DNA from 4 places in the Streptomyces sp. NPDC058620 genome. Region 3 is predicted to be linked to each of the others. Evidence: riboswitches for the same ligand, from Rfam matches in the RefSeq annotation. Region 3 holds a riboswitch; each other region holds the start of a gene.

Region 1 (5,647 bases), on a different contig from region 3:
CCTCGTGCTCGCCGGCCACTGGCCACTGGTGCGGGAACCCACATCCGTCATGTGGCACCCGGAGTTCGCCCAGTGGTGCGGCACCGAACTCACAGCCGACTGGCACCGCAGGTTCAACGTGGCGGCCGTTGTGTACGGCCATCTCCACATTCCCCGTACGACCTGGTACGACGGGGTGCGCTTCGAGGAAGTCTCGATCGGCTATCCCAGGGAGTGGCGCGAACTGGGCCACCCCCGTGGGCTGTTGCGGCAGATCCTGCCGTACGAGGACGGGGCCGGCACGCAGACCGGGACGCCGCCCGACGCGGACGGACCGGCGCCCGCCGGGCAGGGAGAGGCATCGTGATCGACCGGCTCCTCCCTCCGTACGTGGCCAGCGCGGCGACCTGTGAGGAGGACGCACCCGCCGGAACCCTGTTCCCGGAGGAAGAGGCACTGGTCGCCACGAGTGTGGCGAAACGGCGCCACGAATTCGCCGCGGCCCGCGCCTGCGCCCGCAGGGCGATGGCCGCTCTGGGCCTGCCGCCCGCTCCCGTACTGCGTGGTCACCGAGGAATGCCGCTGTGGCCCACCGGGTTCGTCGGCAGCATGACGCACTGCGACGGCTACCGTGCGGCAGCGCTGGCGAGGGCGGAGGACCTCCGTGGCCTGGGGGTCGATGCCGAACCCAACGCGCCGCTGCCCTCCGGCATATGGGAGATCGTCTCGCTCCCCTCGGAGCGGGAGCGGCTCCTGTCGCACGACGACTTGACGGGACGGAGAACCGGCACGGAGCCCGACGGGACCGGGGCCGTTCACTGGGACCGGCTGCTGTTCAGCGCCAAGGAGAGCGTGTTCAAGACGTGGTTCCCCCTCACCCGGACCGAACTCGACTTCACCGAAGCGGACATCACGTTCGTCCGTACGTCCGCGACCGCGGCCGGAGGAACATTCACCGCGACGCTGTTGCGGACCGCGCCCGGAATGCCTCCGGTGCTCACGGGCAGATGGCTGGTTCACGACGGCATCGCGGCCACGGCCATCACACTTCCCGCCTGACGGTCGTCCGGCTCAACACGTATCGGCCTCAAAGAGCCTGACCACACATCAGGTTCCAGCGCCCCTGGCGTCCGCTGAGTTCGGTGCGGGTCAAAGGAGGCACGTCGAGGCGCCAGAACGCCGACGAGGGCAGACCGAGTCCATGAACGATCGCGGCGCGTACGACGGCGGGCTCGACGACGGCGAGGACCCGGCCGCTGCCCTCCTCCAGACCGTCGAGCCAGCCGCCGACCCGGGCGGACAGGTTCGACAGCGACTCACCACCGTGGGGGGCCGCGTCCGGGTCGGCCAGCCAGGACGCCACGGCCTCGGGTTCGCTGTCGCTCACGTCGGACAGCCGCTTCCCGCGCCAGCGCCCCATGGCCCAGTCGGCGAGGGCGAGTTCGGACACGGGCTGAAGGCCGAGGACCTCGGCGGTCCGAAGGCAGCGCTCGGAGCCGCCGCTCAGGCACAGGTCCGCATCCGGTACGCCACCCGCGGCGGCACGCGCCCGACGTGTTCCGGCCTCGTCGAGGGGCGCGTCACCCTCGAACCGGGCCTCTCGCAGACCGGGATTCATCGCAGGCGAGATCAATATCACCCGTACCGTCAACGCGCTCTCCACTCCGTGAACCATGGCCTGTTCCGTACGTGACGTGTGGCCGTCGGGGCCCGTCGCCCTGCCGATTGCACCATGGCGGTGCCCAGCCGCAAGCGGTATGGTCACGACGACCATGACGACGGTGTGACGGAAGCCGGTGAGAATCCGGCACGGTCGCGCCACTGTGAACTCGTACCTGTACGGGAAGTCAGACCCGGCACTGTCGTCTGAGGCACCACGATCGGGACGCGTGTTCCCACAGGAGGTTCTGCCATGGCACAGTCTGCTGCCCCCGCCACCGGCGCACCCGCCATCACCCCCATCTCGCTGAAGGCCCTTGCCCCTTGGGCGGCGTTCTTCGGCATTCTCATGCTCGTCCTGCTGTACTTCGTCGGCGCCGAGCAGGGGGCCATCTCGGTCATCGCCGGTGAAGGCGTCCACGAGTGGGTCCACGACGGCCGGCACCTGCTCGGTTTCCCCTGCCACTGAGAACCCGATACGCAGGGGACAACCTCGTGAACTCCATCTCTGTCAGAGCTCTGCTCGTCCGCGGGATGCTGGCCGGCCTCGTGGCGGGCGCGCTCGCCCTCGTCGTCGCCTACTTCCTCGGTGAGTCCCAGGTGGACGCCGCCATCGCGCTGGAAGCGGCTCACCACCACGACCACGGCGGCGGCGAGGAACTCGTCAGCCGCACCATGCAGGCCACCGGCGGCCTCGCCACCGGCATCCTGGTGTTCGGCGTGGCGGTCGGCGGCATCGCCGCACTCGTCTTCTGCTACGCGCTCGGCCGCATCGGCGACTTCGGCCCCCGGGCCACAGCCGCTTTCGTCGCCGGTGCCGCGCTGCTGACGGTGTACGTCGTGCCGTTCCTGAAGTACCCGGCAAACCCGCCGGCCGTAGGTGATCCCGGCACCATCGGACAGCGCACGGCCCTCTTCTTCTTGATGGTCGCGCTGAGCGTGCTGCTGGCCGTCGCCGCCGTCATCATCGGCAAGCGGCTCGCACCCCGTCTGGGCAACTGGAACGCGTCGATCGCCGCGTTCGCCGGCTTCGTCCTTCTCATCGGACTCGCCTACGCCTTCCTGCCCTCGTTCAACGAGGTCGGCAAGGACTTCCCGGCCACGCTGCTCTGGCAGTTCCGGCTGTCCACGCTCGCCATCCAGGCGACGCTGTGGGGCTGCTTCGGTCTCGTCTTCGGATATCTGACCGAACGACTGCTGGAGCCTGAGGCGGACAGCTCGCGCGCGGGCACCGGAGCGGCGTCCCGGACTGCGGGGGCGGTGACCTGAGCGGTGGCAGGTGACCGGCCCACCGGTCCCTCGACACCCCTGACTGAGCCGTATCCGTTCGCTACGCAACCCGCCGGGCGCTGCCCGGCGGGTTGCGCGGTTCGTGGCGCCGGACGCCGGCAGGACGGCGGGCCGACGTGCCCTATGCGTCCTTGCCGGTCCAGTCGACCAGGTAGTGATGCAGTTGATCGTCCACCCCGACGAGCCGCATCCCGGCCGCTGTCATGACGCGGTGGGATCCGATGTTGTCGAGGTTCGCGTCGCCCCGCACGGATGCGACGCCTTGCGAGCGGGCGAACTCCAGCAGGGCGCGCAGCGCCTCGGAGGCGTACCCCTTCCCCCGGGCGCCGGGGGCCAGACCGTAGCCGATGGTCACCTGACCGTTCTCATCGGGTACGCCGTGAAATCCCAGCCCACCGATCACCTGTTCGTCCTCCCGCCGCCTGATCTCGAAGGAGCCGAACGGCCGGGGGTCCCCGGACGTCTCGCACGTGCTGAGGTAGCGGCGCGCACCGCCTTTGTCCCCGTCGGTGGGGTACCCCGGGGCCCACCGGGCGTCGGCCCCCGGTTCGCCCGCAACTATGTCCGCTGCTTCGGCGGGACTCATCAGGCGGAGCGTGAGGCGTGTCGTCACAAGGTCATCCATGACTGGCGGAGTATCACGGCGTGAGGGCTGAGCGCATCCGAATATGCGCGGCGGAGGACGGATGCCGGTGGGTTATCGCTGCTGGATAACATCGCTACCGACAGGAGGGTAGCGACGCTACGTTATTGGTGTTAGCGTTGATTACCCGGGGTGGCGCAGGCAGCCGTCCCCTCCAGCAGGGAGCAGCGTGATGAGTGAGCAGGCCACCCCCACCCGCCGCAGGGTCGCCGTCGTCACCGGCGGCTCGCGCGGCATCGGCCGCCAGAGCGCCGAACGGCTCGCGGCGGACGGCTTCGCCGTCGTCGTCAACTACGCGGGCAATCTCACCGAGGCCGAAGCCGCAGTCGCTGCCATCGTCGCCGAAGGCGGCGAGGCCTTCGCGTACCGGGCCGACGTGGCCGACGAAGTCGCTGTCACCGCCCTCTTCGACGCCGCCGAGGAAGCGTTCGGGGGAGTCGACGTGGTCGTCCACGCCGCAGGTGTGATGACGCTGGCCCCGCTGGTCGACACGGACCTGGACGCCCTGGACCGGATGCACCGAACCAACATCCGCGGCACCTTCGTCGTCGATCAGCAGGCAGCGCGGCGCCTGCGCGAGGGCGGGGCGATCATCAACTTCTCCAGCTCCGTGCTGTCCCTGTCCCTTCCCGGCTACAGCGCCTACGCAGCCACGAAGGGTGCCGTCGAGGCCATGACGCTGATCCTGGCCCGCGAGCTGCGCGGCCGGGACATCACTGTCAACGCGGTCGCGCCCGGACCGACCGCGACCGCCCTGTTCCTGGACGGCAAGGACGAGGAGACGGTGGCGCGGCTGGCAGCCCAGGCGCCGCTGGAGCGCTTGGGGACGCCGGAGGACATCGCCGAAGTCGTCTCCTTCCTCGCCGGCCCTGCCCGCTGGGTCAACGGCCAGGTCGTGCGTGCCAACGGCGGCATAGTCTGAGTCGACCGGCCCTGCTACCCACCCCCTCGACCGGGAGCACTGCCATGCATGGGACCTCCATGAACCGCCGACCTCGCTCCCGCCGATGCCGTCGTGAGGGTGGTCACCACCGAACACGGCAAGCGGCCCTTTCGGGTGGATGCCGACCCGGCGGGCGACCGCAGCGAGGAGGTCAGTGTCGTCGTCGGCCCTATCCGCGCGGAGTTCCTCACCCGCATCGGCATCGACGACCGGCTGACCCTCCGTTCCGGCGTCTGAATTGCGCCGGGCGCCGCTTGATAGCGTCCGTCCGATGAGTACACGAGCGCGCATTCTCGAGGTGGCGGCCGAGTTGGTCGCGGAGTCCCCGGACGGCGATGTCTCCACGCGTGCCGTGTGTGAGGCCGCCCAGGTGGGGCCCCCCGCCCTGTACCGGCATTTCGGCGACAAGGAAGGCCTGCTGTCGGCCGTCGTCGACCACGGCTTCGACGCGTACCTGGCGACCAAGCGGGAGCGCGGCGAGTCCACGGACCCGGTGGAGGATCTCCGTCATGGCTGGGACAGTCATGTGGACTTCGCCCTGCGCAATCCGAACCTGTACCGGCTGATGAACTCGCCCGCGATGCGCACCCCGCCGGCCTCGGCGCTGGAGTCGCACCGGATTCTCACTCGTGACCTGGAGCGGGCGGCGGAGCGGGGCAGGCTGCTGGTCGCTCCCGAACTGGCGGCCCAGGTGATCATGTCTGCCAACGTGGGCGTGGCGCTGATGCTGGTGGCCCGCCCGGGGACCTTCTCCGACCCCACGGCATCGCGGCGAGTGCGCGACGCGGTACACGCCGCGGTCCTGACGCCGGACGAAGCCGGCGGTGCGCCGGTGGGTGCGGCGGCCCCTACCGCCGCAGTCCCTTCCACCGCCGCCACCTTGAGTGCTCTGCTGCGGCAGTCCCACGGGGCAGGGCTCAGTACGGCGGAGGCGGCCTTGATGACGGAATGGCTGGACCGTGTCTCCAACACACAGGGCGGCCCGGAGCCGAAGCCCCGGGCCTGAGCGGGCGGACCCCGAGCGCCGTCACCGACGACCCGGGGTCGCTTCGCGGTACGGCGTTACGACGCTTCCGGCCCGAAATCCCCGGTCAGCGCCGCCGCCATCCGCAGATGGGGCACGGCCTCCGCAT
Region 2 (5,647 bases), on a different contig from region 3:
GCACGAGGACGTACCGGAAGGCGGCCGAGAATTTTCCGCAGGGTCACCTTGGCGAAGACGGTCACGCCGAAGGTGCCGCCGGGAAGGCGCCGGTCGTGCCGGTCTCGTCCTGGCCGCCCGGACAGGGGGTGGGCCTGTTCGCGCCGGGGTTGCCGGAGACGGCTGTGCCGAACTTCGAACTGTCGGCGACCGTGCCGCCGAAGGTGTTGCTGATCCAGTCCCCGACGAGGAACCCATGCCCTCCCTTCAGGCCCGGCGGGCGCGGCGGCACCGGCCGGAATCAGGGGCTGCGCAGTGAAGCGGGCACGGTCGGTTCGGGCAGGGTGCGGAACAGCAGCCAGCTCAGCGCGGGCATCAGGGCCAGGGGTGCCAGCGCGGTCCGCAGGGACGTCGCGTCGGCGATGCTGCCGATGAGGGGACTCACCAGACCACCGATGCTGACGGTCAGACCGAGCGTGATCCCGCCGGCCGTGCCCACGCGCGAGGGCAGATAGTCCTGCGCGAGCGTGACCTGCAGCGAGAACGGGACGTACAGGCCGGCCGATGTCAGGGCGACGAACACGTAGAACGCCGGGCCCGGTACGAGGACGAGGCCCGCGACGGAGCCGGAAGCGAGCAGGTACGACCAGCGCGCGACGGTGACCCGGTCCCACCGGTCGGCCAGCGCGCCGCCCAGCACGGACCCGGCCGCACCGCCGAGATAGAGCACGAACAGCGCCGCGGTGCCCGCCGTCCCACTGCCGCCCATGCGCTCCGTGGCGTAGAGCGAGAGGAAGGTGCTCAGGCCGATGAAGACGACCGACCGGCACACCACGGCCAGTGACAGTCTCACGAACGACGCCCGGTCGTCGGGCCCGGCCGCCACCGCCGTACCGCCTCCGTCGGACCGGCGCCGCTCCAGCGCCCTGAGCACCGGCACACACAGGGAGACGCCGACCAGCGCGGGCAGTACCAGGAGCGGTGTCAGGCGCAGACCGCCGACGGAGACGACGGCGGTGACCAGGAGTGGGGCCGCCGCGAAGCCGAGGTTGCCGCCCAACGAGAACCAGCCCATCCCGCTGTGACTGCCCCGGCTGACGATCCGGGCCACCCGGGCGGACTCGGGGTGGTAGGCGGCCACGCCCACCCCGGACACCGCCACGAACACCAGGGTCAGCGCGTACGAGCCGCTCACCCCGCTCAGCGCGATTCCGAGACCGCCCAGCAGTGTGCTGACGGGCAGCAGCCAGGGCATCGGCCAACGGTCGGTGAGGACACCGAACACCGGCTGTGCCACGGACGAGAGCAGGGAGGCGGCGAGCACGATGCCCGAGACGGCCGCATAGCTGTAGGCGCGCTCCGCGACGAAGAACGGCACCAGGGACGCCACGGCGCCCTGGTAGACGTCGACGCAGGCATGCCCGACGGACAACAGTGTGAGGGACGGTTTTCTTCGCACCCCGTCATGATCGGATCCCGGCACCGTGTCGCACTTCCGATAATCTGCCAGGCAATGACGAACATCCGCCACACGTCGGTCGCCCCGACCCGCACCCAGCGGATGGCGCCCGGCGCCGCGATAGATGCCCACCGGCACGACGACCACCAAATCGTCTACGCCGGACGCGGAGTGCTGGCCGTCACCACCGACGCGGGCTCGTGGGTCGCCCCGGCCACCCGCGCCATCTGGATCCCCGCCGGCACCGTGCATGCCCACCAGGCCCACGGCGAACTCGAACTGCACCTCGTGGGGCTGCCCAGGACGGAGAACCCGCTCGCCCTGGACACGCCGACCGTGCTCGCCGTGGGCCCCCTGCTGCGCGAACTGATCGTCGCCCATACCCGCCCCCCGGGCGCCGACAGCCCCGAACGGGCCCGACTGCGCGCGGTGTTGCTCGACCAGCTGCGAGCCTCGCCCCAGGAGCCGCTGCACCTGCCCACACCGACCGTGCCGCTGCTGCGGACGCTGTGCGACATCCTGTGCGCCGATCCGGCGGACGGCCGTACCCTCGCCGAACTGGGCCGTGAGGTGGGAGCGAGCGACCGCACGCTGTCCCGGCTGTTCCGCAGCGACCTCGGCATGACGTTCCCGCAGTGGCGCACCCAGTCGCGGCTCCACCACGCACTGGTCCTGCTGGCCTGTCACACGCCCGTCACCGCGGTCGCGCACCTCTGCGGCTGGTCTTCCGCCAGCGCCTTCATCGACGTCTTCCGCCGCGCCTTCGGCCACACGCCGGGCACACATCCCAGGGGCTGAGCGCCGGGAGCCCGGTCGCACCACGTGGACCGCGGGTAGTGCCTTGTTCCCGACGTAGCCGAACCGTTCCGCGCTAAGCTGCATGCGCCCCGCGGGGGAAGTCCGGTCGAAGTCCGGCGCTGACCCGCAACGGTAGGCGGAGCCCACACAGGTCTCCGTAAGCCCGATTTCCCGCGGTGGTGATGGCTCCTGTCAATTCGCCGTGGACTGCGAGAGGTGCTGCGCAGGGGCCCCGAGTCCCGGGCTGCTCCTTTGGAACGTAGGCGCACGGCCCGAGGCGAAAGCGACCCGCCCGTGGCCACATCGCTCGAACGCATACCCGCCGCACCGCTGCTCGCCGCCCCCACCGGCGCCGGGCCCGCGCCCCCCAAGCGCGTCTCACTGCCACTGCTCCTGACCTGCCTGGGCATCGCGCTCCCGGTCTCCCTCGTCCTCGGCGCCGGAACCGGGGCCTCGGGGCTCTCCTGGGGAGAGGTGGTGCGCCATCTCTGGGCCGGGCTGACGGGCGGAACCATCGCCCCCGACCAGGTCGCGGCCTACACCATCGTCTGGGAACTGCGCTTCCCGCGAGCCGTCCTGGCTGCCGTCGTGGGGGCGGGCCTTTCGGCCATCGGCGTCGCCGTGCAGGCCATGGTCCGCAACGCCCTGGCCGACCCGTTCGTCCTCGGTATCTCCTCCGGCGCGGCCGTCGGCGCCAACGCCGTCCTCATCTTCGGCGCGTTCGGCGCCTTCGGCATCTGGGCCCTGTCGTCGGCGGCCTTCGTCTCCGCCCTCCTGGCCATGGTGCTGGTGTACGCCATCGCCCGCACCGATCGCGGCCTGACCCCGCTGCGGCTCGTACTGACGGGCACCGCGATGTACTACGGCTTCTCGGCCGTGACCACGTTCATGGTGTTCGCGGCCGAGCGCGGCGAGGCGGCCCGCTCCGCGATGATGTGGATGCTCGGCAGCCTCGGCGGAGCCACCTGGGCATCCGTGCCGATCGCCGCGACCGCCGTGTTCGCCGGCCTCGCCCACCTCGCATGGTCGGCGCGCCGGCTGAACGCCCTCGCCATGGGCGACGAGACCGCCGCAGCGCTGGGCGTGGACGCGGGAAGGCTGCGCAAGGAGCTCTTCCTCGTCTCCGCGGCCGTCACGGGGGCCGTCGTCGCGGTGAGCGGTGCGATCGGCTTCGTCGGCCTGATGGTCCCGCACGCCGCACGGATGCTGGTCGGCGCGGACCACCGCCGGCTCCTCGCCGTCGCACCGCTCGCCGGCGCCGTCCTGCTGATCTGGGTGGACATCCTCTCCCGTGTGGTGCTCGCACCGGCCGAACTGCCCGTGGGCGTACTGACCGCGGTCATCGGTGTTCCCTGCTTCGTCCTGCTCATGCGCCGCCGCTCCTACACGTTCGGAGGCGCGTGATGCGGATCGACATCGATGAACTGACGGTCGAGATCGCCGGCGCGCGACTCGTCGACGACGTCACACTGCGCGCCGGTACAGGGCAGTTCGTCGGCCTCGTCGGGCCCAACGGCAGCGGAAAGTCCACCTTGCTGCGGTGCGTCTACCGAGCCCTGCGCCCCTCGGCCGGCACCGTCCGGCTCGGCGAGGACGACCTTTCCGCGATGAGCGCGCGCGAGAGCGCCCGCCGGCTGGCCGCGCTTCCCCAGGAGGCGGTCACCGAGTTCGATTTCACGGTCGCCGAGGTCGTGGCGATGGGGCGGCTGCCGCACCAGCGGTCCATGGCCCGGACCACCGAGGAGGACCGGCGTACGTGCGAGGCCGCGCTGGCGGGAGTCGGCGCCGGCCACCTCACCGATCGCGGCTTCCTCACCCTTTCCGGCGGTGAGAAGCAGCGTGTGCTGATCGCCCGCGCGCTGGCCCAGCAGCCCCGGGTCCTGGTCCTCGACGAACCCACCAACCACCTGGACATCGCACAACAGTTGGAGGTGCTGGCCCTGGTGCGCGAGAGCGGGCTGACCGTTCTCACCGCGCTGCACGATCTCAACCTCGCCGCACTCCACTGCGATCTCATCCACGTCATCGACGGCGGCCGGATCGTCGCTTCCGGCCCTCCGCACGACGTCCTCACACCCGATTTGCTGGCCGAGGTCTTCGGCGTACGGGCGCACCGCGTACCGCACCCGGAGACCGGCGCGATCCAGCTGCTCTTCGACCGTCTCCTCGCCGCGTAACCGATGTCCCAAGGAGTCCCCGTCACCATGACGAACCCCGTACGACCCGCCGCACTCGCGCTCGCCGTCGCCCTGGCCCTCACCGGCTGCGGAGCGGAGGTCGCCTCACAGGGCGACCGGAAGGGCGGCTCCGGAGCCGCCGGCAGCCACTATCCGGTGACGGTCGAGAACTGCGGTGAGAGGAAGACCTACGAGAAGGCCCCGCAACGCGTGGTCACCAACGACGTCGGCATCACCGAGATCATGTTCGCGCTCGGTCTCGAGGACCACATGGCGGGATACGTCATGCCCGACGACAAGGGCGATCTCACCTCCGTGCCCTGGAAGGGCGGTTACCAGAAGACCGAGTGGCTCTCCAAGGAGACCATCAACAAGGAACTGGTCCTCGACGCCCGTGCCGACCTGGTCTTCGCGGGCTGGAACTACGGCTTCAACGAGGGGGAGGGCTTCACCCCTGCCGAACTGCAGCGCGTGGGCATCGGCTCCTACCTGCTGAGCGAGTCCTGCCGCAACGGGCAGGGCAAGGCGCGCGGGGTGATGGCGCCGCTCGACGCGCTCTACACCGACCTGCGCAATCTGGGGCGGATATTCGATGTCGAGGACCGGGCCGACACCCTCATCGCGTCGTTCCGGAAGCAGGTCGCCGCAGCACAGGCGAAGGCCGCCGAGGGAACCGACCGCCCGCGCGTCTTCCTCTACGACGACGGGCAGGACAAGCCGCTGACCTCCGGCGCGTTCGCGGGGCCCCACGACATCATCACCAAGGCGGGCGGGGACCACATCATGAAGGACCTCAAGGACAGCTGGACGACGGTGGGCTGGGAGACGGTTGTCGACCGCGACCCCGAGGTGATCGTGATCAATGACTACGGCGACACCAGCGCGGACCAGAAGCGGAAGTTCCTGAAGTCCTACAAGCCGCTCGCCAACGTCTCGGCGATCAAGAACGACCGGATCGTCGTCCTCGACTACGTGGACCTGGTGGAGAGCCCGCGCAATCCCGCAGCCATCAGCTCCCTGGCCGCCGAGCTGAGGAAGTTCGCCTCGTGACCCGGGGCCCGGCGCTCGGACAGGGGAGAGCCCGGCCGCCCCGAAGGAGACGTTGAAGCGGTCGCACCAGAGGGTGACGCCGCTTGAGCGGTCACTGCCGCTCGTCGGCTCCGGCTGTCGGCCCACCGCCACCCACCGGCGCACAGGCACCGATGGGTGGCGGAGACACGGGCGTCAGGCGCTG
Region 3 (5,647 bases):
ACGGTGCGCGCGGCCCGCGACACACCGCCCGCGGCCTCGTGGGGCCCATCGGGACACGCCGGGTCGGGCGCGACCGGATCACACGAGAACCGGCACCCCGGAACGACGGAGACCTCGGGCATGAGCGCCGCGAGGGCCCGCACGGCGGTGGACTTGGCGGTCCCCTTCTCCCCCCGCACGAGGACCCCGCCGACGGCCGGGCTGACGGCGTTCAGCAGGAGCCCGAGCCGCAGGTCGTCCTGCCCGACGATGGCGGTGAACGGATACGGCGTACTCACAGAGTCTCCTTCTCGGCATGCGGCAGATCCGCCCCGTTCCCGGCCACTTCCAGGACCGCGTTCCGGGCCTCTTCGAGCCCGTCGACTTCCCGGGCCACGTTCCGGTCCTCTTCAAGCCCACCCGGCTCCAGGACCGCGTTCCGGGCGTTCTCAAGCCCGTCCGGCGATCGAGGACCGGGGTCCGGGGCGGAGCCCCGGTCACGGGAAGGGGCGGGCAGGGGAAGGCGCGCCGCACCCGCAGGCGCACCCGCCCCCACAGGCGTACCCACCCGCGGCGCCCCCGGCGGCACGAACGGCAGCCCAGCCGGCGCCCCGCCCTCGATCAGCCGCCACAACGCGTCCGTGTCCGCGTGTTCCTCGATCAGATCCCCCAGCCGGTCCAACTGCTCCTCCCGCAGCACCTCGAAGCTCGTGTCGGGCGCGGCGACGAACCGCCGCCCCGCCGCCCGCGCGACCTCCGCCAGGAACCGCCGACGGAACGCGTCGCTCTCCAGGGACCCGTGCCAGTGCGTCCCCCACACCGCGCCCACCCGGCATCCGTCCAGGAACGGTTCCCCGCCCCGCACATCGGCGACCCCGTGATGGATCTCGTACCCCTCGACCGGTTCCCCGAGCGCCGAACCGACCGGCCGGGCCAGCGTCTTGGCCTTCTCGAAGCGGATGCGTACCGGCAGCAGCCCGAGCCCGTCGACGTGCCCGGCCCGCGACTCCACCTCGTCCTCGATGTGCTCACCGAGCACCTGGAAACCGCCGCAGATCCCCAGCACCGGGCGCCCCTCGGCGGCCCGCCGCACCAGCGCGTCCGCCAGTCCCCGCTCCCGCAGCCAGGCCAGTGCCTTCACCGTGCCGCGCGTGCCCGGCACGATCACCAGGTCCGCGTCGGCCAGCTCCTCCGCCCGGTCCACGAACCGCACGACGACACCCGGCTCGGCGGCCAGTGCGTCCACGTCGGTGAAGTTCGACATCAGCGGTACGGCGCACACCGCGACCCGCAGGACGTCCTCGCCGTGCGGCGCGGTGACGGCGGACTCCCGGACGGCGCCGCGCAGCGACACCCGCAGCCCGTCCTCCTCGTCGATTCCCAGCCCGTGCGCGAACGGCAGCACCCCGTACGTCCGCCGCCCCGTGAGCTCGTACAGCATGTCGAGACCCGGCTCCAGCAACGAGACGTCGCCCCGGAACTTGTTCACGAGATACCCGGCGACCAGCTCCTGGTCCTCCGCGCTCAGCAGCGCCGTCGTACCGAAGAACGAGGCGAAGACACCGCCGCGGTCGATGTCCCCGACCACCAGTACGGGGAAGCGTGCAGCCCGTGCGATGCCCATGTTCACGATGTCCGTACGCCGCAGATTGATCTCGGCCGGACTGCCCGCCCCCTCGCAGATCACGGCGTCATACGTGCCCCGAAGCTGCTCCAGGCAGTCCACGACGGTTCCGAGCAGCGATTCCTGGCGCCCCCCGTGGTAGCCGCGTGCGCTCATCTCGCCGACGGGCTTCCCCATCAGGACGACCTGGCTGGACCGGTCGCTGCCGGGCTTGAGCAGCACTGGGTTCATCAGCGCCGTCGGCTCCACCCGGGCGGCCTGCGCCTGCATGGCCTGGGCGCGTCCGATCTCCGCGCCCTCGCGGGTGACGAACGAGTTGAGCGACATGTTCTGCGCCTTGAACGGCGCGACCTTCACCCCCTGCCGTACGAGCCACCGGCAGATCCCCGCCGTGACGACGCTCTTGCCCGCGTCCGACGTGGTTCCCGCGACCAGCAGTCCGCCGCTCATATCCGTCTCCGTCCCGCGATCAGCCGTCCGGCCACACAGACGCCGAGGGCCAGCGCACTCACCCGGCGCGACAGCCGCACCGCACGTTCGATGTCCGGGGTCTCCACCGCGCGGCCGGCCACCCCGTTGAGCACCGGCCGGTGCTCGACCCGGCCGCCGTACGCGAGGGTCCCGCCGAGCCGTACGCCGAGCGCGCCCGCGAACGACGCCTCGACCGGTCCCGCGTTGGGGCTCGGGTGCTTGCCCGCGTCGGCCCGCCAGGCCCGTACCGCCTGCAGGGGCCGGCCGCCGGCGGCGACGGCGAGTGCGGCGGTGAGGCGGGCCCCGGGCCAGCCCGCGAGGTCGTCGAGGCGGGCGGAGGCCCAGCCGTACCGCCGGTACTGGGGCGACCTGTGCCCCACCATGGCGTCGAGGGTGTTGACGGCCCGGAAGGCGACGAGACCGGGTACGCCGCCCAGTGCGCCCCAGACGAGGGCGCCGACGACGGCGTCCGAGGTGTTCTCGGCGACGGATTCGACGACGGCGCGGGCGATCTGCGGCCCGTCGAGCGCCTGCGGGTCGCGTCCGCACAGGTGGGGCAGCCGCTCGCGGGCCGTGTCGAGGTCCCCGGCGTCGAGCGCACCGCCGATGGCGCGTGCCTCGCGGCCCAGTGAGGTACCGCCGATGACGGACCAGGTGGTGGCGGCGGTCAGCGCGACGGCGACGGCGGGGCGGTCGCGGACGGCGCGTGCGGTGAGCGCGGCGGCTCCCGCGGCGCCTCCGGCGCAGATCAGCGTGTGGAGCGCGCCCCACCCGCGGTGGTCCCGCCACAGGCGGTTCTCGACCTCCGCGGCTGCCAGCCCGAAGGCGGCGACGGGGTGACCCCGGCGGGGATCGCCCAGGAGCAGATCGCCGATCAGACCGGTCGTGGCGCCGTACGCGAATATGCGGTCGGCACGCATGGCTCAGCCCGCCGATGCACGGGACGTTCTGGCGACAGGTGACACAGGATCGGGCGCACAGCGGCCGGGCAGCATGGCGTATGTCCTCACTCAGGGTCCGCGCCCTGGTTCGACGTGACCGGCGACGAGAGTCTCCTGGCTTCCGGATCGGCAGTTCCCCCCGGCCTTCCAGTCCGCGGGCGGACCGTGACTTCCGGTGTGGGGGGAGTGCTCCCCGGTGACAGTGGCGGGACCGCGCCGGATTCGCACCGGCTTCCTCTTCTGTCGCCGTAAACGGCACGGGCAGTCCACCACGCTGTGCGAACGCCCGTCAACTCGCCGTTGACCTGCGAGGCTGCGCGCAGATCAACGGCGAGGGAGACATATGCGGCAGCGTGCGCTGCGGCCGCTGCGTCAGACGACGATCAGGTAGATCCCGTAGGTGACCGCCGCGGCGCAGAGCCCGAAGCAGAGGTATGCGCCGGTACGGGCCAGGGCGAGAGAGCCGCCGGAGCTGCCGGCCGAGGCGGTCGCGGCCTGCCTGGACAGGCCGACGATGCCGAGGGTGAAGAGGCCGACGAGCGCCACGGTGACCACGAGGCTGACGCCGAAGACGGAGGCAAGAGCTGCCCAGTCGATTTTCATGGTGGTAGTTCCTGCCCTTTAGACCGTGGCCGGGCGGGCCGGGTCGGCGGTGGTACCGGCCGGGGCCGGGATGGTGGACTTGATCTCCATGGCCGCGGTGCCGGTGGGCGGCGGCGTGACGGCCGCCATGGCCATCGTGACGACGCCCGCGGGCTCGGGGTGCTGGCTGTCCGTGACGTTGGTGTGGTCGACCGGCTTGCGGCGCGACAGCAGCCAGATGGCGCCGGAGCCCGCGACGAGCAGGACCGCGACGACGGCGACGCCCCAGCTGCCCTGCTTGGTGAGGAACTCTGCGCCCGCGCCGACCAGACCGGCGGCCGGCAGGGTCAGGCCCCAGGCGATGAACATCCGGGTGGCGGTGGACCAGCGGACCACACCGCCCTTGCGTCCGAGACCCGCGCCCATGACGGCGCCGGAGCAGGACTGGGTGGTGGAGAGGGAGAAGCCGAGGTGGGAGGAGGCCAGGATGACCGTGGCCGCACTGGTCTGGGAGGCGAAGCCCTGCGGCGGCTTGAGCTCGGTGAGGCCGCTGCCCATGGTGCGGATGATGCGCCAGCCGCCGAGGTAGGTACCCAGGGCGATGGCGACACCGGCGGAGACGATGACCCAGACCGGCGGGTTGGAGCCGGGGGCCAGGACACCGCCGGTGACCAGGGCCAGGGTGATGATGCCCATGGTCTTCTGCGCGTCGTTCGTGCCGTGGGCGAGGGAGACGAGCCCGGCCGAGGCGATCTGGCCGGCCCGGTAGCCCTTGGCGGTCGACTTCAGCTGGGCCTCGTCGGTGACCTTCCGGTTGATCCGGTACGTCAGCCTGGTGGCCAGCAGGGCCGCGAGGCCGGCGACGAGCGGGGCGGCGATGGCGGGGAGCAGGACCTTGGTGACGACGGTGCCGCCGTCGATCGAGGACCAGCCGGCCGACATGACCGCGGCGCCGATGAGGCCGCCGAAGAGGGCGTGCGAGGAGCTGGAGGGCAGGCCCACCAGCCAGGTCAGCAGATTCCAGAGGATGGCGCCGACGAGCGCCGCGAAGATGACCTCGGTTCTCAGGCCGTCCTCGTTGACGATCCCGCCGGAGATCGTTTTCGCGACCTCCACCGACAGGAACGCGCCGATCAGATTGAGAACGGCGGACATCGCCACCGCTGTCTTGGGCTTCAGAGCGCCGGTCGAGATGGTGGTGGCCATCGCGTTGGCGGTGTCATGGAAACCGTTCGTGAAATCGAACACGAGAGCTGTCACGATCACAATCGCAAGCAGCAGTGTGATGTGTTCCATTTACCCAGGCAATCGCTCGACGTCAGTGGCACGTGGACCGTAGGCAACCTGAGTGAACGGAAGGTGAACTGAGCAGGGCGTTGTGGTGACCCCAATCGGAGTGCGGCCACTCCGCTTGTGTGGGGAAGGGGTGCACAGCCCGTCCGGCGCCTGGAGGGAGCCCCTCCGTTACGACCCGGTGGCGAACGTTTTCGGCCGCTTTTCCCACCAGGGAGATCCTGGTCACCAGACGCGCACTCCCGGCGCCCGTACGCCCCGCACCCCTAGGATTTCCCCCATGAGTGATCAGCATCGGGACGCGATCGAACGGGCCTGGGACGACGTGGTCGCGACGGCCCGCAGGACGGCGTCCGACGGCCTCGTCGTCGGAACCTCGGGCAACGTCTCGGCCCGGGTCGGAGACGTCGTCCTGGTCACCCCCAGCGGCGTGCCGTACGACCGGCTCCGTCCCGCGGACGCGGTCGGCGTGGACCTGGAAGGCCGGCAGGTGCTCGGCGACCTCGCCCCCACCAGCGAACTCCCGCTCCATCTCGCCGTCTACGCGAACACCGGCGCCGGCGCCGTCGTCCACACCCACGCCGTGCACGCCACCGCGGTCTCCACGCTCGTCCCCGAGGTCCCGCTCGTGCACTACGCCGCCGCGATGCTCGGCGGCCCCGTCCGCACCGCCGCCTACGCGCGCTACGGGACCCGGGAGCTCGCCGAGAACATGCTCACCGCCCTGCGCGACCGCACGGGCTGCCTGCTGCAGAAC
Region 4 (5,647 bases), on a different contig from region 3:
GCAATACCGGACATCATCGCCGCGACGCCGACCGCCGCTATGAGCTTGCGCTTCATGCCACACCCTCCTCAGGGATACCAGCAACCCCCCGCCCACCGCGGAAACGTACGACGAGTACTGCCTGTGGGGCTGGGACTTGGTCTTTAATGGTTTAGACCAGTACCGGGAGCTTGGCCTAGACCTTTAGGGGTGTCAAGGGTGTATAAGAAGTGCACTCGCGTCCGTTATCGGACCGACACCTAGGAGAGGGCGACGACCCGTGACCGGACCGTGCCACCATGTGAGCCGCGATAGACGGAGGAGCCGGTGACGGCAGCAACGCAGCAGGCGGGAAGGCGGGCCATGGGTGCCGACGGGGGCAGTACGGAGAACGAGACCGGTGCGGGTACGCGTACGGCACGCGTACCGAAGTACTACCGGCTCAAGCGCCATCTGCTCGACATGACCGACACCTTGCCGCCCGGCACCCCAGTACCCCCCGAGCGGACCCTGGCCGCCGAGTTCGACACCTCGCGCACCACGGTGCGCCAGGCGCTCCAGGAACTGGTCGTCGAGGGCCGGTTGGAGCGCATCCAGGGCAAGGGAACCTTCGTCGCCAAACCGAAGGTCTCCCAGGCGCTCCAGCTGACCTCGTACACCGAGGACATGCGGGCCCAGGGGCTGGAACCCACTTCCCAGCTACTGGACATCGGATACATCACGGCCGACGACGCGCTCGCCGGCCTGCTCGACATCACCGCGGGCGGCCGGGTGCTGCGGATCGAGCGGCTGCGCCTCGCCAGCGGTGAGCCGATGGCGATCGAGACCACCCACCTTTCGGCCAAACGCTTTCCCGCGCTGCGCCGTTCACTGGTGAAGTACACCTCGCTCTACACCGCGCTCGCCGAGGTGTACGACGTCCGGCTGGCCGAGGCCGAGGAGACGATCGAGACCTCGCTCGCCACCCCGCGCGAGGCCGGACTGCTGGGTACGGACGTCGGCCTGCCGATGCTGATGCTGTCCCGGCATTCGATCGACGGACACGGCGAACCGGTGGAGTGGGTGCGCTCGGTGTACCGCGGCGACCGCTACAAGTTCGTGGCCCGCCTGAAGCGGCCCACCGACTGAGCCACCGCTCCACCCGTCGCGACCACCTCGTCCGTCGCGACCGCACGACGAACGGCCCCCGTGGAATCACCTCTCCCACGGGGGCCGTTCGCTGTGCACGAGAAGGCGAGGGGCGTGAACCGGACCATGGCTTCGCTCGTGAGTCTCACCGAGACATCACCGTTGCACTACCGCAATGCGGACAGGGGGTGACGCTGGACGGACCCCTCGCCTAGATTTCGTGCGCATTACACCGGTGACCAGCGAGGGGACGGAGCACCACATGCCCGAAAACACCGCCGAAAAACGACCAACGATCACACCCGTGCGGGTGGTTATCGCCCTCTGTCTCATCGCGCCGTTCGTGGCGATGCTCTGGGTGAGCTCGTACGCGAAGGTCGATCCGACCTTTATCGGCATCCCGTTCTTCTACTGGTACCAGATGCTCTGGGTCGTCATCTCGACCGCGCTGACGATGATCGCTTACACGCTGTGGCAGCGTGACCAGCGCGCCCGCAAGGGAGGTGCGTCAGCATGAAGGACGGCGTCAACGGCGTAGCACTCGCCGTGTTCATCTTCTTCTTCGTGGCCGTCACGGTCATCGGCTTCATGGCCGCCCGCTGGCGGAAGGCCGAGAACGAGAACAGCCTGGACGAATGGGGGCTGGGCGGACGGTCGTTCGGCACCTGGGTCACCTGGTTCCTGCTCGGCGGCGACCTCTACACGGCGTACACCTTCGTCGCCGTCCCCGCGGCGATCTACGCGGCGGGAGCGGCAGGCTTCTTCGCCGTCCCCTACACGATCCTCGTCTACCCGCTGATCTTCACGTTCCTGCCGCGTCTGTGGTCGGTGTCGCACAAGCACGGGTACGTCACCACCTCGGACTTCGTCCGGGGCCGCTTCGGCTCGAAGGGGCTCTCACTGGCGGTCGCCCTCACCGGCATCCTCGCCACGATGCCGTACATCGCGCTCCAGCTCGTCGGCATCCAGGCGGTGCTGGACGTGATGGGCGTCGGCGGTGGCGAGACGACGCACTGGTTCATCAGGGACCTGCCGCTGCTGATCGCGTTCGCGGTGCTCGCCGCGTACACCTACTCCTCGGGCCTGCGGGCGCCCGCGCTGATCGCGTTCGTCAAGGACGGGCTGATCTACCTGGTCATCGCCGTGGCGATCATCTACATCCCGATCAAGCTGGGCGGCTTCGACGACATCTTCGCCAAGGCGAGCGAGGCGTTCTCCCAGACCAACGAGGCGACCGGCAAGCCGCGCGGTGCGCTCGTCCCGGGTGAGATGGGCCAGTGGGGCTACGCCACCCTGGCGCTGGGTTCGGCGCTCGCGCTCTTCATGTATCCGCACTCGATCACGGCGACGCTCTCCAGCCGCAGCCGCGACGTGATCCGCCGCAACACCACGATCCTGCCGCTGTACTCGCTGATGCTGGGCCTGCTGGCGCTGCTCGGCTTCATGGCCATCGCGGCCGGGGTCAAGGTCGACAACGGACAGCTGGCGATCCCTCAGCTGTTCGAGAACATGTTCCCCGACTGGTTCGCGGGCGTCGCCTTCGCCGCGATCGGCATCGGCGCGCTGGTCCCGGCGGCCATCATGTCGATCGCCGCGGCGAACCTCTTCACCCGGAACATCTACAAGGACTTCCTGAAGCCCGACGCGACCCCGGCGCAGGAGACCAAGGTCTCCAAGCTGGTCTCGCTCCTGGTGAAGGTGGGTGCGCTCGCCTTCGTCCTCACGATGGACAAGACGGTCGCGATCAACTTCCAGCTGCTCGGCGGGATCTGGATCCTCCAGACGATGCCTGCGCTGGTCGGCGGTCTCTTCACCCGGTGGTTCCACCGCTGGGCCCTGATCGCCGGCTGGGCGGTCGGCATGCTGTACGGGACGGTCGCCGCGTACGGCGTGGCCAGCCCGACGCAGAAGCACTTCGGCGGCTCCTCGAAGGAGATCCCGGGCATCGGCGAGATCGGTTACATCGGTCTCACCGCGTTCGTCCTGAACGTGGTGGTCGTGGTCGTCCTCACCTTCGTCCTCAACGCGCTGAAGGCACCGGCCGGGATCGACGAGACCTCCCCGTCCGACTACACGGCGGACGCGGGCGACCCGGGCGTCAAGACGGTGCTCCCGCCCGCCACGGTGGGTGCGCCGGGCGGCCACTGACTATGACGGCACCCTGACAGCACTCCGGCCGGGCTCCGGACACACGACACAACATGTGGGGGCTGCCTCGACGGGCAGCCCCCACATGTATGCTCATGCTCGCTGTCGCCGCAGGGGAATCCGGTGCGAATCCGGAACTGTCCCGCAACGGTGTGATCGGTGTGCTTTTGCACATCCGAAGTCCGAAGACCTGTCGGCAGCGCGCCCGGCTCGACCGAACCGGGCGCAGAGACGTCCGGGCCTCGCGGATGGGCCGGTGGACGCCGCACGCAGTGCTGCCGCCTCCGGGCCCCACGCTGCCCGGCTGCCCCCGTTCCCCGCCGGCCCCGAGCCGAGCGAGGGAGAGCACCGCGGTGACCATCGCGCCAGCCGATCCGGTTTCAGCAGCAGAGTCCGCCGAGAAGAACCGGTCCGCCGGGACCGCAACGTCCACGGACGCCCCGGGGACCGCACTGCTGCGGACCCTCACCGACCTCACGGCGGATCTGCCCGACACCGACCCCGGCCGTGTCGCCGCCGCCGCGCTGCGCGGCCGCAATGCCCAGTCGGACGAGGCGGAGCTGCGCTCGCTGGCCACCGAGGCCGCCGCGGGCCTCATCTCCGAGGACCCCGCCTACTCCCGGCTCGCCGCCCGCCTCCTCACCCGCACCATCGCGGACGAGGCGTCAGGCCAGGGCGCGGTCTCCTTCTCCGCCTCCGTCGCCGTCGGCCACCGCGAGGGCCTGATCGCGGACCGCACCGCCCAGTTCGTCCGGGTCCACGCCTCCCGGCTCGACGCCCTGGTCGGCGCCTCGCTCGTGGGCGGCGCCGACGACCGGTTCGGCTACTTCGGACTGCGGACCCTCTACAGCCGCTATCTGCTGCGCCACCCGCTGACCCGCGAGGTGATCGAGACCCCGCAGCACTTCATGCTGCGCGTCGCGTCCGGTCTCGCGGAGGACGACACCCCGGAGGCGCTGGACGAGGTCGCCGCGCTGTACGGCCTGATGAGCCGGCTCGACTATCTCCCCTCCTCCCCCACGCTCTTCAACTCCGGCACGCGGCACCCGCAGATGTCCTCCTGCTATCTGCTGGACTCGCCGCTGGACGAGCTCGACTCGATCTACGACCGCTACCACCAGGTGGCCCGGCTCTCCAAGCACGCGGGCGGCATCGGCCTCTCGTACTCCCGTATCCGCGCCCGCGGTTCACTGATCCGCGGCACCAACGGGCACTCCAACGGGATCGTGCCGTTCCTCAAGACGCTGGACGCCTCGGTCGCCGCCGTCAACCAGGGCGGCCGCCGCAAGGGCGCCGCGGCCGTCTACCTGGAGACCTGGCACGCGGACATCGAGGAGTTCCTGGAGCTGCGCGACAACACGGGCGAGGACCAGCGGCGTACGCACAACCTCAACCTGGCGCACTGGATTCCGGACGAGTTCATGCGCCGCGTCGACGCGGACGGCCAGTGGTCGCTGTTCTCGCCCGCCGACGTGCCCGAGCTGGTCGACCTGTGGGGCGACGACTTCGACACGGCGTACCGCGCCGCCGAGGCGGCGGGGCTGGCCCGCAAGACGATGCCGGCACGGGACCTGTACGGCCGCATGATGCGTACGCTCGCGCAGACCGGTCAGGGCTGGATGACGTTCAAGGACGCCTCCAACCGCACGGCCAACCAGACCGCCGAGCCGGGCCGCGTGGTCCACTCCTCGAACCTGTGCACCGAGATCCTCGAAGTCACGGACGACGGCGAGACGGCCGTCTGCAACCTCGGTTCGGTCAACCTAGGCGCGTTCGTGGCCGACGGCGACATCGACTGGGAGCGCCTGGACTCCACGGTCCGCACCGCCGTGACCTTCCTCGACCGGGTCGTCGACATCAACTTCTACCCGACCGAACAGGCCGGCCGGTCCAACGCGCGCTGGCGTCCGGTGGGCCTGGGCGCGATGGGCCTCCAGGACGTCTTCTTCCAGCTGCGCCTGCCGTTCGACTCCCCCGAGGCGCGGGCGCTGTCCACGAAGATCTCCGAGCGGATCATGCTCGCCGCGTACGAGGCGTCCTGCGATCTCGCCGAGCGCTCCGGCCCCCTCCCCGCCTGGTCGCAGACCCGCACCGCCCGCGGTGTGCTGCACCCCGACCACTACGGCACCGAGCTGAACTGGCCGGAGCGCTGGGACGCCCTGCGCGCCCGGATCGCGACGACCGGAATGCGCAACTCGCTGCTGCTGGCCATCGCCCCGACGGCGACGATCGCCTCGATCGCCGGGGTGTACGAGTGCATCGAGCCGCAGGTCTCCAACCTCTTCAAGCGCGAGACGCTCAGCGGTGAGTTCCTCCAGGTCAACGCCTACCTGGTCGACGAGCTGAAGAAGCTCGGCGTGTGGGACGCGCGGACCCGGGAGGCGCTGCGCGA

The links. A riboswitch is a leader RNA that binds a small molecule or an ion and turns the genes downstream of it on or off. The one in region 3 is predicted to bind cobalamin.
Region 1: it holds a riboswitch for cobalamin, as region 3 does, so the genes downstream of both, ACFWSK_RS25795 (CbtB-domain containing protein) here and ACFWSK_RS10045 (cobalamin biosynthesis protein) in region 3, are expected to answer to the same signal.
Region 2: it holds a riboswitch for cobalamin, as region 3 does, so the genes downstream of both, ACFWSK_RS00395 (FecCD family ABC transporter permease) here and ACFWSK_RS10045 (cobalamin biosynthesis protein) in region 3, are expected to answer to the same signal.
Region 4: it holds a riboswitch for cobalamin, as region 3 does, so the genes downstream of both, ACFWSK_RS10985 (ribonucleoside-diphosphate reductase subunit alpha) here and ACFWSK_RS10045 (cobalamin biosynthesis protein) in region 3, are expected to answer to the same signal.

The regions. Positions count from the first base shown of each region.
Region 1 covers NZ_JBHXQO010000033.1:46,011-51,657, reverse strand. The annotation lists gene ACFWSK_RS25810 (metallophosphoesterase family protein) at 1-346, shown strand, start outside; gene ACFWSK_RS25805 (4'-phosphopantetheinyl transferase) at 343-1,038, shown strand; gene ACFWSK_RS25800 (histidine phosphatase family protein) at 1,067-1,654, opposite strand; adenosylcobalamin (AdoCbl) riboswitch at 1,741-1,888, shown strand; gene ACFWSK_RS25795 (CbtB-domain containing protein) at 1,892-2,107, shown strand; gene ACFWSK_RS25790 (CbtA family protein) at 2,134-2,907, shown strand; gene ACFWSK_RS25785 (GNAT family N-acetyltransferase) at 3,050-3,553, opposite strand; gene ACFWSK_RS25780 (SDR family oxidoreductase) at 3,744-4,493, shown strand; gene ACFWSK_RS25775 (short-chain dehydrogenase/reductase) at 4,593-4,751, shown strand; gene ACFWSK_RS25770 (TetR/AcrR family transcriptional regulator) at 4,786-5,520, shown strand; gene ACFWSK_RS25765 (tetratricopeptide repeat protein) at 5,577-5,647, opposite strand, start outside.
Region 2 covers NZ_JBHXQO010000001.1:86,835-92,481, forward strand. The annotation lists gene ACFWSK_RS00380 (hypothetical protein) at 62-271, opposite strand; gene ACFWSK_RS00385 (MFS transporter) at 281-1,438, opposite strand; gene ACFWSK_RS00390 (AraC family transcriptional regulator) at 1,493-2,236, shown strand; cobalamin riboswitch at 2,283-2,430, shown strand; gene ACFWSK_RS00395 (FecCD family ABC transporter permease) at 2,531-3,640, shown strand; gene ACFWSK_RS00400 (ABC transporter ATP-binding protein) at 3,640-4,413, shown strand; gene ACFWSK_RS00405 (ABC transporter substrate-binding protein) at 4,441-5,463, shown strand; gene ACFWSK_RS00410 (hypothetical protein) at 5,638-5,647, opposite strand, start outside.
Region 3 covers NZ_JBHXQO010000007.1:35,610-41,256, reverse strand. The annotation lists gene ACFWSK_RS10055 (putative cobaltochelatase) at 1-278, opposite strand, end outside; gene ACFWSK_RS10050 (cobyric acid synthase) at 275-2,053, opposite strand; gene ACFWSK_RS10045 (cobalamin biosynthesis protein) at 2,050-2,994, opposite strand; cobalamin riboswitch at 3,123-3,255, opposite strand; gene ACFWSK_RS10040 (hypothetical protein) at 3,388-3,618, opposite strand; gene ACFWSK_RS10035 (anion permease) at 3,637-4,893, opposite strand; gene ACFWSK_RS10030 (class II aldolase/adducin family protein) at 5,171-5,647, shown strand, end outside.
Region 4 covers NZ_JBHXQO010000008.1:18,673-24,319, reverse strand. The annotation lists gene ACFWSK_RS11005 (sugar ABC transporter substrate-binding protein) at 1-56, opposite strand, end outside; gene ACFWSK_RS11000 (GntR family transcriptional regulator) at 343-1,107, shown strand; gene ACFWSK_RS10995 (DUF3311 domain-containing protein) at 1,370-1,624, shown strand; gene mctP (monocarboxylate uptake permease MctP) at 1,621-3,255, shown strand; cobalamin riboswitch at 3,332-3,468, shown strand; gene ACFWSK_RS10985 (ribonucleoside-diphosphate reductase subunit alpha) at 3,609-5,647, shown strand, end outside.